3 regions of the Mesorhizobium sp. CAU 1741 genome follow, and region 2 is predicted to be linked to each of the others. Evidence: predicted binding sites of a transcription regulator. Region 2 holds the regulator's gene; each other region holds the start of a gene.
What was found. The regulator LexA, encoded in region 2, represses DNA repair genes until DNA is damaged. The targets are predictions, from matches to a motif close to TGTTCNNNNTGTGTTCNG.
Positions count from the first base shown of each region.

Region 1: the regulator LexA is predicted to act here: its motif matches at 724-741, upstream of AAFN84_RS09725 (DNA recombination protein RmuC).
Region 3: the regulator LexA is predicted to act here: its motif matches at 3,340-3,357, upstream of AAFN84_RS07675 (PA0069 family radical SAM protein).

Region 1 covers NZ_JBDOQP010000002.1:608,389-612,632, forward strand. Annotated here, with positions in the region: gene fmt (methionyl-tRNA formyltransferase) at 1-132, opposite strand, end outside; gene def (peptide deformylase) at 134-661, opposite strand; gene AAFN84_RS09725 (DNA recombination protein RmuC) at 775-2,022, shown strand; gene AAFN84_RS09730 (hypothetical protein) at 2,375-2,599, opposite strand; gene AAFN84_RS09735 (HPF/RaiA family ribosome-associated protein) at 2,892-3,467, opposite strand; gene AAFN84_RS09740 (CHAD domain-containing protein) at 3,556-4,244, opposite strand, start outside.
Region 2 covers NZ_JBDOQP010000002.1:781,703-785,946, forward strand. Annotated here, with positions in the region: gene AAFN84_RS10595 (gamma-glutamyltransferase family protein) at 1-1,355, shown strand, start outside; gene lexA (transcriptional repressor LexA) at 1,526-2,242, shown strand; gene AAFN84_RS10605 (adenine deaminase C-terminal domain-containing protein) at 2,286-4,151, opposite strand.
Region 3 covers NZ_JBDOQP010000002.1:137,482-141,725, reverse strand. Annotated here, with positions in the region: gene AAFN84_RS07695 (F0F1 ATP synthase subunit C) at 1-134, shown strand, start outside; gene AAFN84_RS07690 (F0F1 ATP synthase subunit B) at 198-767, shown strand; gene AAFN84_RS07685 (F0F1 ATP synthase subunit B) at 771-1,250, shown strand; gene AAFN84_RS07680 (ribonuclease HII) at 1,312-1,962, opposite strand; gene AAFN84_RS07675 (PA0069 family radical SAM protein) at 2,125-3,279, opposite strand; gene AAFN84_RS07670 (glycosyltransferase) at 3,414-3,926, shown strand; gene moaB (molybdenum cofactor biosynthesis protein B) at 3,923-4,244, opposite strand, start outside.

The sequences.
Region 1 (4,244 bases), 170 kb from region 2:
CAGCCCGCGCCGGCCGGCCGGTCTCGGTGGCTGCGAATAGACCGCCACGATCTCATGGCCGGCATCGGCAATGGCGCGAAGCGTCGCCGCCGAAAACTCCGGCGTTCCCATGAAGACGACGCGGAGCGCCATCTCAGCCGGCCAGCCGGCTTGGGGGCCTCTCGCGCGCCAGCTTCTTGAACTTGCGCACCACCATGTCGCGCTTCAGCTTGGAAATGTGGTCGATGAACAGCACGCCGTTGAGATGGTCGATCTCGTGCTGCAGGCAGGTCGCCAAAAGACCATCCGCTTCCACGGTGCGTTCCGTGCCGTCCCGGTCGAGATAGCGCACGCTCACCGTGTCGGGACGCTGCACCTCGGCATAATAGTCGGGGATCGACAGGCAGCCTTCCTCATAGACCGAGACGCCATCGCCGCGTGCTTCGATCTGCGGGTTGATGAACACTTGTGGCGCCTTCGGCTCGTCCTCCTTGGCGAGGTCGATGACGAGCATGCGCAGAGGCTCGCCGATCTGGATCGCGGCCAGGCCGATGCCCGGTGCGTCGTACATCGTCTCCAGCATGTCGTCGGCCAGCTTGCGCACGTCGTCATCGACGCGCTCCAGCGGCTTGGAAAGCTCGCGCAATACGGGATCGGGAAGCAGGACGAGAGGTCTGATCATGCCCGTCAGGTAATCGCTAACCCCAAACTCGTCAACGCCTTTGGCGAGGTGAGATAGGCCTTCGTTCACCTTTTGGTCTTATGCCAGGAGAGCGAATCGCCTATGCTCGTGCGATGAATGCTCCCGATACGCTGTTTTCGCTTCCCGTCACCCAGCTTGGCGCGACCACCATCACGCTCGGCCATGTGCTCGCCGCCGCCGGCCTGATCGTCATTCTGGTCTTCTTGGTGCTGTGCATGTCGCTGTGGCGCGCCGGCCGGGAGCGTGCCCGGGCGGCCGAGGACGCCGCGATCCGCGCGCGCCAGGCCGAGGAGCGCATTGCCGACATCATCCGGTCTCAGAACGAGATGCAGGGCCGGATGGGCGCCATCGCCGACGTGTTCGGCAGTCGCCAGGCCGAACTCACCAAGGCGATCGGCGAGCGCCTCGACGGCATGTCGTCACGGCTGGGCAATTCGATCACCGAACAGACCAAGTCCACCCACGAAAACCTGGCAAAACTGCAGGAGCGGCTCGCCGTCATCGACACGGCGCAGAACAACATCCAGTCGCTTGCCGGACAGGTCGTGCAGCTCCAGCACATCCTGTCCAACAAGCAGACGCGTGGCGCGTTCGGCCAGAGCCGCATGGAGGCGATCGTTGCCGATGGCCTGCCGCACGGCGCCTACGAGTTCCAGGCGACGCTGTCGAACGGCAATCGGCCCGACTGCCTCGTGCGCATGCCCAACGGGGCGCCGGACCTCGTCATCGACGCCAAGTTCCCGCTGGAATCATGGAACGCCATCCGCGCCGCAGCCGACGAGGGCGGGCCAGACGCGCAGAAGGTTGCCGCGCAGACCTTCCGCCGCGACGTCGAGGTTCACGTCAAGGCAATCTCGGAGAAGTACCTGCTGCAGGGCGAGACGCAGGACACCGCCTTCATGTTCGTGCCGTCGGAGTCCATCTTCGCCGAGATCCACGAGAATTTCGAGGCGCTGGTCCAGAAGGCGCACCGTGCCCGCATCGTCATCGTCTCGCCATCCCTGCTGATGCTGTCGATCCAGGTCATCCAGGCGGTGCTCAAGGATGCGCGCATGCGCGAACAGGCACACCTGATCCAGGGCGAAGTCATCCGCCTTATGGAAGATGTCGGCCGCCTCGACGAGCGGGTGCGCAAGCTGCAGACCCATTTCGTTCAGGCAAATCGCGACATCGACCTGATCATCACCTCGACCGAAAAGGTCACCAAGCGCGGCGCCCGGATCGAGGCACTGGAACTCGGCGCCGAACACGCCGGCGGCGATGAACCCGCCGCGCCCGCGCGCGTCGCCGACGGCACCTCCGGAAGGCTGCGCCTGCACGTCGTCGACGAGGACAAGTAACGTAACCCGAAACGCGGCATGAGAGCCTCTGGCCTGCCTGCCGGCATCCTTCTTCTCCCCCATCAGTCGGAATGCGGAGCGTTCTTGCCGTCGTCGACCCCCCATCCCTAACCCATCCCCATGTGGAGGAGGGGTAGAGGCTGGCCTGCACGGTGGGGTTTCGTGCGGCGTACCGGCATGGATCCCCGGGTCAGGCCCGGGGATGACGAGGTGGAGGAAGTTTGGACAATCCTCAGCGGAAACCGCTAAATCCAAACATTCCTGTCGTCATCCCCAGGCCTGACCCGGGGATCCATGCCAGAACGGTGGTGACGGGTTCGACGGACGTGACCATCCGCAGGCTTCGGATCGCCTACGCAACCGGCGCTGGATTGTTCGGCTGCGACGGAATTTCCGCCGGCGTATCCGGTGGAACCTGGAGCGGCTCGTCCGGCCCCGGGACCACGTCTGGCTGCGACGGCGGAATGCCCGGCGGCTCCAGCGGCGGCGTCTCGGACGGTTGCGTCGGCTGTGCCGGTGAAGGGTTGGGATTGTCCGGCGTCGGTTGTGGACTGTTGGGGTCCGGGTTGATAGGCATGTCTTGTCTCCAGTTTTGATGGGGCCAGCGCGCGATCTGTGATGATCCGGCATGAATCCCCGGGTCTCCCTCCGCGTCGCTGCGGTCGCCCGGGGACGACGACGTGGGTATCGAGGTGCTCATTCGTCGATGCGGTGGTGCGGTCTCTCTCGCAGCCGCAAAGCTTATGATCCGCCGCCCTCGCCACCTCGTCATCCCCGGGCTTGACCCGGGGACCCATGCCGGAACATCGATTATGGGCCCGACGATCCAAGACGACGACACGGTTGCGTCGATCCCCGCATCCTTCGAACTACCCGGCCTTCGGCCTGACCTTCGTCGCCAGCGGGCCGGTATCGCCCATCTCCTCGACATAGTGGACCTCGTCGCCACGCTTCAGCGCGTCGAAATCGCCGGCCAGCACGCTGTTGCGGTGGAAGTAGAGCAGCCCGCCTTCCTTGTTCATCAGGAAGCCATGGTCCTTGTCAGGCTGGATTTCGGCGACCTGGCCGAGAAACTGGTGAGAGGCCTCGTGGTCCGTCGCATCGGGCCTGCCGCGCCGGCGGTCCTTGAAGGTGCGCAACTGGCGCTCGGCCAGGTTGAACGCGTCATTGATCGCGTTGCGAAGGTCTGGCGACTGGAACTTCCGCTGCAGGCGATCAGGCTCATAGGCCACGACGACGGGCGCGGCGTGCGGCAGCGAAAGCTCGATCCGGACCACCGGAGGAACGCTCTCATCGGCGTTGCTGGCACGCTGGTCGACGGTGACGCTCGCCGATATGAGTTCGGCGTAGACTGCTTCGAGCTTGTCGAGCCGGGCGCGGATTTCCTCTTCCGCCTGATCGGACGCGGGATAGTGACGAAAGGCAATTTGAGCGGGTGTTTGCACATCGACCTCCAGGGATGGTGTCTGAACCGAACCCCCGAAAGGCCAGTCAGGTTCCCTGGAGAATTTTCGGCCCGCCGGTCGGCAAGGATCAGCCGAAGAGCTTGGCGAGCTTTCGCGGCCGCCGGCCATAGAGGCGTCTCGATTCGCGCAGCACCTGCTTTTCCAGCGCCGCCGCGTGCTTCTTCAGAAGCTTCGCAAACGGCCCGACGTCAGGCGCTTCCGGCAGCGCGGCATCGTTCTCGTCGAGTGTCTGGCGCAGCACGTGCACGTCGTTCAGTTCGCCCAGCAGCTCGCCCAGTTCCGTCACCTTCTTGCGATGCTTCCTGAAGCCGCCCTTCCTGAATTCGTGCAGCAGGCCCAGTTGCGCGGCGAGCGCCTTGATCACCTTGCGCAGCTCGTGGAAATCCTCCGCATCGCCGCTGCCCCGCGCCTGTTTCTGCGCCTTGCGCCATTTGTGCAGCGTCTTGCTGAACCCCGCCTTCAGGATGTCGCCGTCGCTCATCTGCGGGTCGAAGCGCACGGCGAGAACCTCCTGCCGTGCCGCGTCGCGCAGCGCCAGCGCCTCGTCGCGCGCGCTTTCGAGCAATGATGCTTCCGTGTGCTCGCTGCGCGCCTGGAACACGCCCCTGATCTCATCCAGCCGACAGCGCTTCACCTCGTCAGGGAAATCCATGATGAAGCGGTCGATCGTCTCCACCGCCGCCTTGGCATCGCGGGCGCCCGAGACGGCGCGCGCGGCATCACGGTACAGCCTTTCCGCCTGCTTGAGCCTGTCGG
Region 2 (4,244 bases):
GCCTCAATGCCTCAGGGCGCTCGCCGGCTGCATGGACGCCGGAACGCTTCGCGGGCAAGACCGCGATGCCGCAGCGCGGCTGGGAGAGCGTGACCGTGCCCGGCGCGGTTTCGGCCTGGGTGACCCTGTCGGAACGTTTCGGCAAGCTTCCGTTCGAGGCTCTGTTCGAGCCGGCGATCGACTACGCGTCCAGGGGCTATCACGTCACGCCGATCATCGCCGAGCTCTGGCGGCGCGGTGCGGAGCTGCTACATGCGCAGCCCGGCTTCGCCGAAGCGTTCATGCCCAACGGGCGCGCGCCGGCCGCCGGCGAACTCTTCCGCAGCGAGGCGATGGCGAACACGCTGCGCCTGATCGCCGAAACGAAGGGCGAGGCTTTCTATCGCGGCGAGCTGGCGCAGAAGATCGCTGCCTTTGCGCAGGAGCACGGCGCGGCGCTGACCGCCGAAGACATGGCCGCACATGCGAATGACTGGTGCGGCACGATCAGCAAGGATTCCGGAAAATCCTCGCTGCACGAAATCCCGCCGAATGGACAAGGCATCGCGGCACTCATGGCGCTCGGCATGCTCAAGGGCAGCGGCATCGAGGCGCTCGACCCCGACAGCCCCGAGGCGCTGCACCTGCAGATCGAGGCGATCAAGCTTGCCTTCATGGACATCCACACCTATGTCGCCGACCAGTTGCACATGGACGACGTCAAGGCGTCGCATTTGCTCGACGACGCCTACCTGGCCTCGCGCGGACGGCTGATCGACCGTGACAAGGCATCGCTGCATCCTGTGGGCGCGCCGAAGAATGGCGGCACGGTGTGCCTGGCAACCGGCGACGCGGACGGCATGATGGTGTCGTACATCCAGTCGAACTATGCCGGCTTCGGATCGGGCGTCGTGGTGCCGGGTACCGGCATCAGCCTGCAGAATCGCGGCTTCGGCTTCACCCTGGAGGACGGCCATCCCAACCAGGTCGGTCCACGCAAGCGCCCCTTCCACACAATCATTCCCGGCTTCATCATGGGCGCGGACGGGCCGGACATGGCATTCGGGCTGATGGGCGGGCCGATCCAGGCGCAAGGCCACCTGCAGATGATGCTGCGCACGCAGGTCTGGGGACAGGATCCGCAGACGGCGGCAGATGCGCCGCGCTGGCGCGTGATCTCCGGCCTCGACGTGGCGATCGAGGATAGTGTCAGCCCGCGGACCATCGCCCACCTGGAGCAGATGGGCCACGTGATCGCCACCGAAAGCCCGGATTCCAGCTTCGGATTCGGCGGTGCGCAGCTCGTGCGCCGCGTCGAGGGCGGCTATGCCGCGGGCTCCGACCCACGCAAGGACGGTTGCGCGGGAGGCTTCTGACGCTCGAACAGAGCGCGTTCGATGCCCCGTGAGGGCCTCGGTGAACCATTGTGGAACATAGTTACGGAATTCATCGGAAAATCAGTAAAATTTAAACTATTGCGGAACACAACTGGAACAGATAGTGTATGTTCTGGTTTTGTTTGCACTCTGATTCTCCGGGGCTTGCCATGCTGACGCGAAAGCAACACGAATTGCTGCTCTTCATCCACGAACGGATGAAGGAGACCGGCATCCCCCCCTCATTCGACGAAATGAAGGAGGCGCTCGACCTCGCCTCCAAGTCCGGCATCCACCGATTGATCACCGCGCTCGAGGAGCGCGGCTTCATCCGCCGCCTGCCGAATCGTGCCCGTGCACTCGAAGTGACACGGCTGCCGGACTCCATCGCGCCCGGGCTCAACCAGGCGCGCAAGTTCTCGCCGAGCGTCATTCAGGGCAGCCTCGGCCGTGCGCCGGAGAAGCCGCGCCTGCAGGCGACCGGCAATGACGACGATGTCGCGGCATCGGTATCCGTACCGGTGATGGGCCGTATCGCGGCCGGCGTGCCGATCAGCGCGATCCAGCAGAAGACGCATTCGATCAGCGTGCCGCCGGAGATGCTTGGCGGCGGCGAGCATTACGCGCTGGAAGTAAAGGGCGACTCGATGGTCGAGGCCGGCATCTTCGACGGCGACACGGTCATCATCCGCAATGCGTCCACGGCGACACCCGGCGAAATCATCGTGGCGCTCGTCGACGACGAGGAAGCGACGCTGAAGCGCTTCCGGCGCAAGGGCGACTCGATCGCCCTCGAAGCGGCCAACCCGGCCTACGAGACGCGCATCTTCGGACCGGACCGGGTCAAGGTGCAGGGCAAGCTGGTGGGGCTCATTCGGCGCTACTGAGGGCTTATAGCGTGACAGGGGTTGGCGTCGAACCGCATCGGCGTCAGAACACCACCGGATGGGTTTCGCCGGTCTGCACGTTGACGAGACCTTGGGGGGCATGGTCGCTCGGCGCGACGAGCACCCAGCGCCATGGCGCGCAGGTGAGCGTGGCGAAAGCCAGACGTTCGGGAAAGCCGGGACCCCAGCGGGGATGGAACGACGGCTCGAACATCCAGTCGACCTTTTCGCCCTCGGCGTAGAGCGCCTGCATCTCGGCGTGCAGCTCCTCAGCCGAGCGGCAGGACATCAGCCCCGCAACCTCGTAGCGAACGGTGGCAACCACCTCGCCTTCGCGCACCAGCGCCCAACCACCGTCATTTTCGGCGAGCGCGTTCACGGCCATGGCCATCGCCGCGTCCGACGAGCCGACGCACCAGACATTGTGCTTGTCATGCGCCATCGAACAGGCGAGCGCGGTCTCGGGCGTGCGCGGGCCGCAACCGAGCCAGAACATCTTCGACACGGCCCCCATGCCCGAGAAGCGATCTACGATCGCAAACTTGGTGATGTTGCGGGCCTCGTCGCGCTGGACAAAGCCGTCTGCCACGGGAAGTTCAAACGTGAGGAAGTCGTCGGTCCAGTGGAAGGGCCGCAATACGGCCGCCTGCATCGTTTCGCGGCCGGGTTCGGCTGCAATGTGGAAATCTTGAGCCGTCAGCGCCCGGCCGATATTGATCGTCTTTGTCGCCCATTCCGGCCAGTCGATCTTCGGGACCTCGGGCAGGTAGTCCTTGCCTTGCGAGACCTGGCGCCCGTCTGCCCAGACCCTGGCGATCTCAAATCGCTCGACGTCCGAAAGAAGCACGATGTCGGCATAGCGGCCCGGTGCGATCGATCCGACCCACGGCGTCAGCCGCATGTGGCGCGCCGGGTTGATCGTCACGCACTGGATGGCGATTTCGGGCGCCAGCCCCGCTTCGATCGCGAGACGCACATTGTGGTCGGTCGCGCCGAGCTTGAGGGTGTCGGAGGCGCTGCGGTCGTCGGTGGTGAGCGCGACCTGCGACCAGTCGGCAAGGCCCCTGTCGAGGAGCCCCCGGATGACCTCAGGCAGGCTGTGCGGACGGAGTTCCATGAACAGGCCGTGGGTAAGCTTGTCCCAGAACTCCTCAACCGTCCACGCCTCATGATCGGAGGCGAGGCCGGCTGCGGCAAACGCGTTGATGGTCGGCATGTCGCGGATACCCGCCGCGTGACCCTCGACGACGCCCCGTTGTTCGAAGGTCGCGCGGATCATGCCCCACAGGCGCTCATGGGAAGGGTTCTCCGGATTCCACACGGCTGGCCAGTCCATCACCTCGTCGAGGCCGGCGGTCATCAGGCTCTGGCGGAGAAAATCGCGCTGCTCGTCATAGCCGAGCCAGCCGCCACCGTGCTCGTAACCGGTTGGCGGCACGGCCGAACCAGGCAGCGGGAAGATCTTCAGCGGCGAGCCGGCGGCACGTGCCTTGAGCCAGAACTCCAGCGTCCGGGCGCCATTGACGTTGGAGAACTCGTGGCTCGCCTCGCAGGTCCAGGTGTTGCCGCGCGGCAAGACCAGGGCGGCCTCCCATTCGGGCGTCAGGTGCGAGCTCTCGATGTGCTTGTGCACCTCGCCGAGACCGGGCACCGCCGCGAGGTCCGGTTCGTGCACGCGCCGGCCGACCTCGCCCGGATAGCTGCCGGCGTCGCCGACATACGCGATGCGCCTGCCCTTGATCACGATCTCCTGATCGTCGCGCCATGTACGGGTCGCGACATCGAGAAGGCGCCCGACACGCAAGGCCACGTCCGCAGGCCGCTTTCCGAGCGCGACCAGCGTCAAATCCTGCCGGATGGCGACCTCGTTTCCGGCATCGAGGGAAATATCGTCTGGCAGCTTCGTCATCGGTCGGCGTCTTCCATCAAGTAGCGGAGCACAGGGTATGCACTCCGAAAGGCGCGACCTGCAAGGCCGGCGAACCCGCGCACGCGTATCCGG
Region 3 (4,244 bases), 640 kb from region 2:
ACCTCTCGGGCGCCCTGCGCAACCCGTCGGCAGCCGATGGCCAGTTCGGCCGCCTGATCTTCGGCTTCGCGGTGACGGAAGCGCTCGGCATCTTCTCGCTGCTGATCGCACTGCTGCTGCTCTTCGCCGTTTAAGATCTGAAGCTGCACAGGCCGGCTGCGGTGGCGCGGCCGGCTTCTACCTGACAGGGGATGCCCATGTTCGTGGCGCCTGCATTTGCGCAGGAATCGACGGAAACCGAGCAACACACCGAGACCGGTGCCGAGCACGGCGCGGAAGGAATTTTCCCTCCCTTCGATTCCTCGACCTATGCATCCCAGCTACTTTGGCTGGCGATTACCTTTGGCCTGTTCTACCTGTTCCTGAACAAGGTCGTACTGCCGCGGATCGGGGGGATTCTCGAAGTCCGCAGCGGTCGCATCGCGCAGGATCTCGACCAGGCCGCCAAGCTCAAGGAAGAAGCCGATGCCGCAGTGGCGGCATATGAGCAGGAACTTGCCGACGCGCGCAGCAAGGCCAATACCATCGGCCAGGAAGCACGCGATAGCGCCAAGGCCGAGGCCGAGGCTGAACGCCGCAAGGTCGAAGCCGCACTCGAATCTCAGCTCGCCGAGGCCGAAGCCCGCATCGCGCTTATCAAGGATGCCGCGATGCGTGACGTCGGCCAGATCGCCGAGGAGACCGCTGGCCTGATCGTCCAGGAACTGGTGGGTGCCAAGGTGGAGAAGTCCGCTGTTTCGGCAGCGGTTCGGGCTGCGAAAGGGTAAGTCATGGATGCGACATTCTGGGCGACAGTCGCCCTTTTCATCTTCCTCGCCCTGGTGACCTACCTCGGCGTTCCCAAGATGATGGCCAAATCACTCGATGCGCGTGCCGACCGTATTCGCAACGATCTCGAGGAGGCACGCCGCCTTCGTGAAGAAGCCCAGCAACTTCTGGCCGAGTACCAGAAGCGGCGCAGGGAGGCCGAGAAGGAGGCAAGCGACATCATCGCCGCCGCCAAGCACGAGGCGCAGGTGATCGTCGAGGACGCCAAGCAGAAGACAGAAGAGTATGTGGCCCGCCGCAATGTCCTGGCCGAGCAGAAGATCGCCCAGGCGGAGCGCGACGCGGTGGCAGAGGTGCGCAGCCGTGCCGTCGACATCGCCGTCGACGCCGCAACCAAGCTTCTTGCCGACAAGATCGATGCAAAGACCGACACCGCGCTTTTCAAGTCGACGCTTGATGACGTGAAGGCCCGGTTGAACTGATCCGGCTCTTTGCGTGAAAGTCTGTCGAGCGCCGCCTTCGGGCGGCGTTTTGCATTGCGGCTCAGGCCTTGAATGGTGCGAACGACATCCGGTGCATGCGCGCCACCGGTCCGTGGGCGGTGACCGCCTCGCGATGCCGGACCGTCGCGTAGCCCATGTGGAGTTCAAACCCGTAGCGACCGTCGCAAGAGCCCGCGCGGGACATCATCCGATCGCGCATCACCTTGGCAACGATGGAGGCGGCCGCGATCGATTGTGAGCGCTGGTCGCCCTTGACCACCGCCCGACCGGCGCAGGAAAGCCCCGGCGGAACATCGCGACCATCAGCGAGGACCATCAGCGGTGCCGTGTACAGCCCGGATACCGCGCGGCGCATTGCTTCGAGGCTCGCCTTGCGGATATCCCCGGCATCGATCGACCCGGCGCATACCGACGCGAACGACACCGACACGGCGCGCGCGAAGATTTCGGCAAGCACCAGCTCTCGAGCCTTGGCGTCGAGACGTTTGGAATCGTCCAGCCCATCCGGGATGTTGTCGGGGTCCAGGATCACGGCGGCGGCGACGACCGGCCCGGCAAGCGGGCCGCGGCCAGCCTCGTCTGTGCCCGCAACCGGCCAGTGCCCCTCGCGGCGGGCGGTCATTTCGAGCGAGAAATCCGGACGGATGGGCAGATCGCAGAGGAGCGGAGAATCAGAGCGCGCGCGTTGCATGGTGCGGCGATGCTCGCATTGGCTCTGATTCTCCGCAAGGCCTTCCCGCCAATGGGGCGGGGCGGGAAGGCTCCGTCGGCTCGAGGGGACAGGGAGGCCGGACGGAACTGAATGTCTGAAACCTGGCGGAAGCGCACGCGTGGCGCCTGCAGTGGCCGAGCCTCAGAGCAGCATCAACTGCTCCGCGCCGCCACCCGGCTTCTTGAAGAGATCGGACCGCAGCCGCTGCTTCTCGGCGTTGAGCCCCAACCGCTTGGCAGCGATCTCGAAACGCCGCCCGATCTGCCACGCATATGGCCCGGCACCTTTCATCCGCTTGCCCCACTCGGCGTCGTAATCCTTGCCGCCGCGCATGGAGCGGATCAGCGAGATCACGTGCCTGTAGCGATCGGGATAATGACGCAGCAGCCAGTCCTTGAAGATCGGGGACACCTCCAAAGGCAGCCGCAGGATGATGTAGCCGGCCTCGCGCGCGCCCGCCGCATGAGCCGATTCGAGAATCCGCTCGACTTCCTGGTCAGTGAGCCCCGGGATCACCGGGCCGATCATAACGGATGCGGGGATGCCGGCATCCGAAAGCGTCCGAAGGGCTTCAAGGCGCTTTGGCGGCGTCGCGGCGCGAGGCTCCATCGTCCGCGCCAGCTTCCGGTCGAGCGTGGTGATGGACAGCGCCACCTTGGCCAGACCCTTTTCCGCCATGCGGCCGAGGATGTCGATGTCGCGGGTCACCAGCGCCGACTTGGTCACGACGCCGACCGGATGGTCATGCGCTTCCAGAACCTCCAGCACCTCGCGCATGATGCGCCATTGCCGTTCAACGGGCTGGTAAGGATCTGTATTGGTGCCGATGGCGATCGTGCGCGGTTCGTAGCCAGGCTTGGCCAGTTCGCGCTCAAGCAGGCGCGCCGCATCGGGTTTGGCAAACAGCTTCGATTCGAAATCGAGCCCCGGCGACATGCCCATATAGGCGTGGGTCGGCCGTGCGAAGCAGTAGACGCAACCATGCTCACAACCGCGATAGGGGTTGATCGAGCGGTCGAACGAAATGTCGGGCGAACTGTTGCGGGTGATGATCGTGCGCGGCTTCTCGACCTGAACTTCCGTCTTGAACGGAGGCAGCTCCTCGAGCGTGCTCCAGCCATCGTCGAAGACGTGCCGCGAAATCGGTTCGTATCGTCCCGATGGGTTGATGCCCGCCGCCCGGCCGCGCCGCCGGTCGAAGCCGACGCGCATGCCGCTCTCGTCGATCATCGCGTTCGCAAGCGGCGCGCCGCCTTGTGCGAACGCCGCGGCATCAGCCTGTCTGATCGGTTCCATTTGCGCCTCCGTGGCTGGCGACTCGCGTCGCCGTGATGAAACTATTCCTATTTTGGAGGAGAGAACAAAGCAAGAACTTTCTTTGTTGCACTGCAATGCTGGCCTTGAAGAACGCTTTCGGCTATGTCGCATTCATGCTCTCAGTCGTCATCGAGACACGAAATCACGAGGATGCGCTGGCGCGCACGCTTGCGTCGCTCGTCGGCGGCGCGGTCGAAGGCGTGGTGCGTGAAGTGATCGTGTGTGATGCCGGCTCTTCGGATCGCACCCACACGGTCGCCGACCATGCCGGCTGCCATTATCTCGCGGATGCCCACCTCGAAGCCGGCATACGGCAGGCGCGGAGCGAGTGGCTGCTTTTGCTTGAGCCCGGCGCGCGGCTGCTCGATGGCTGGATGGACGCGGTTCTTGCCCATGCTGGCGATGCGACCGGCCCGGCCCGCTTCCAGCGTGCCAGGCAGTCGAAACAGCCTTTCCTCGCGCGCATCCTGTCAGGTCGACGGCCACTTGCCGAGGGACTGATGATCACGCGTCGCCAAGCGTTATCGCTGTCTCAGCGGGAACCGTCGGCCGCAGCAATCGCAAAGGCGATTACAGCCCGCAGGCTCGGCGCGGAAATTGTCGTCGCGCCGTTCTCCAAGGGCTAGGCCGACTTGGCCGCGCCACGCTTCAGATGCTCGTCGAGGCGCGGCATGATCTCGACGAAGTTGCATGGCATGTGCCGATAGTCGAGCTGCGGCTTGAGGATCTCGTCCCAACCGTCGCGGCAAGCGCCCGGCGAGCCGGGAAGGGCGAACACGAAGGTGGCGTTGACGACCCCGCCCGTTGCGCGCGACTGGATCGTCGAAGTCCCGATCTTGTCGTAGGAAATGCGGTGGAAGACTTCGGAAAAACCGTCCATGCGCTTTTCGAACAGCGGCTCGAGCGCTTCCGGCGTCACGTCGCGGCCGGTGAAGCCGGTGCCA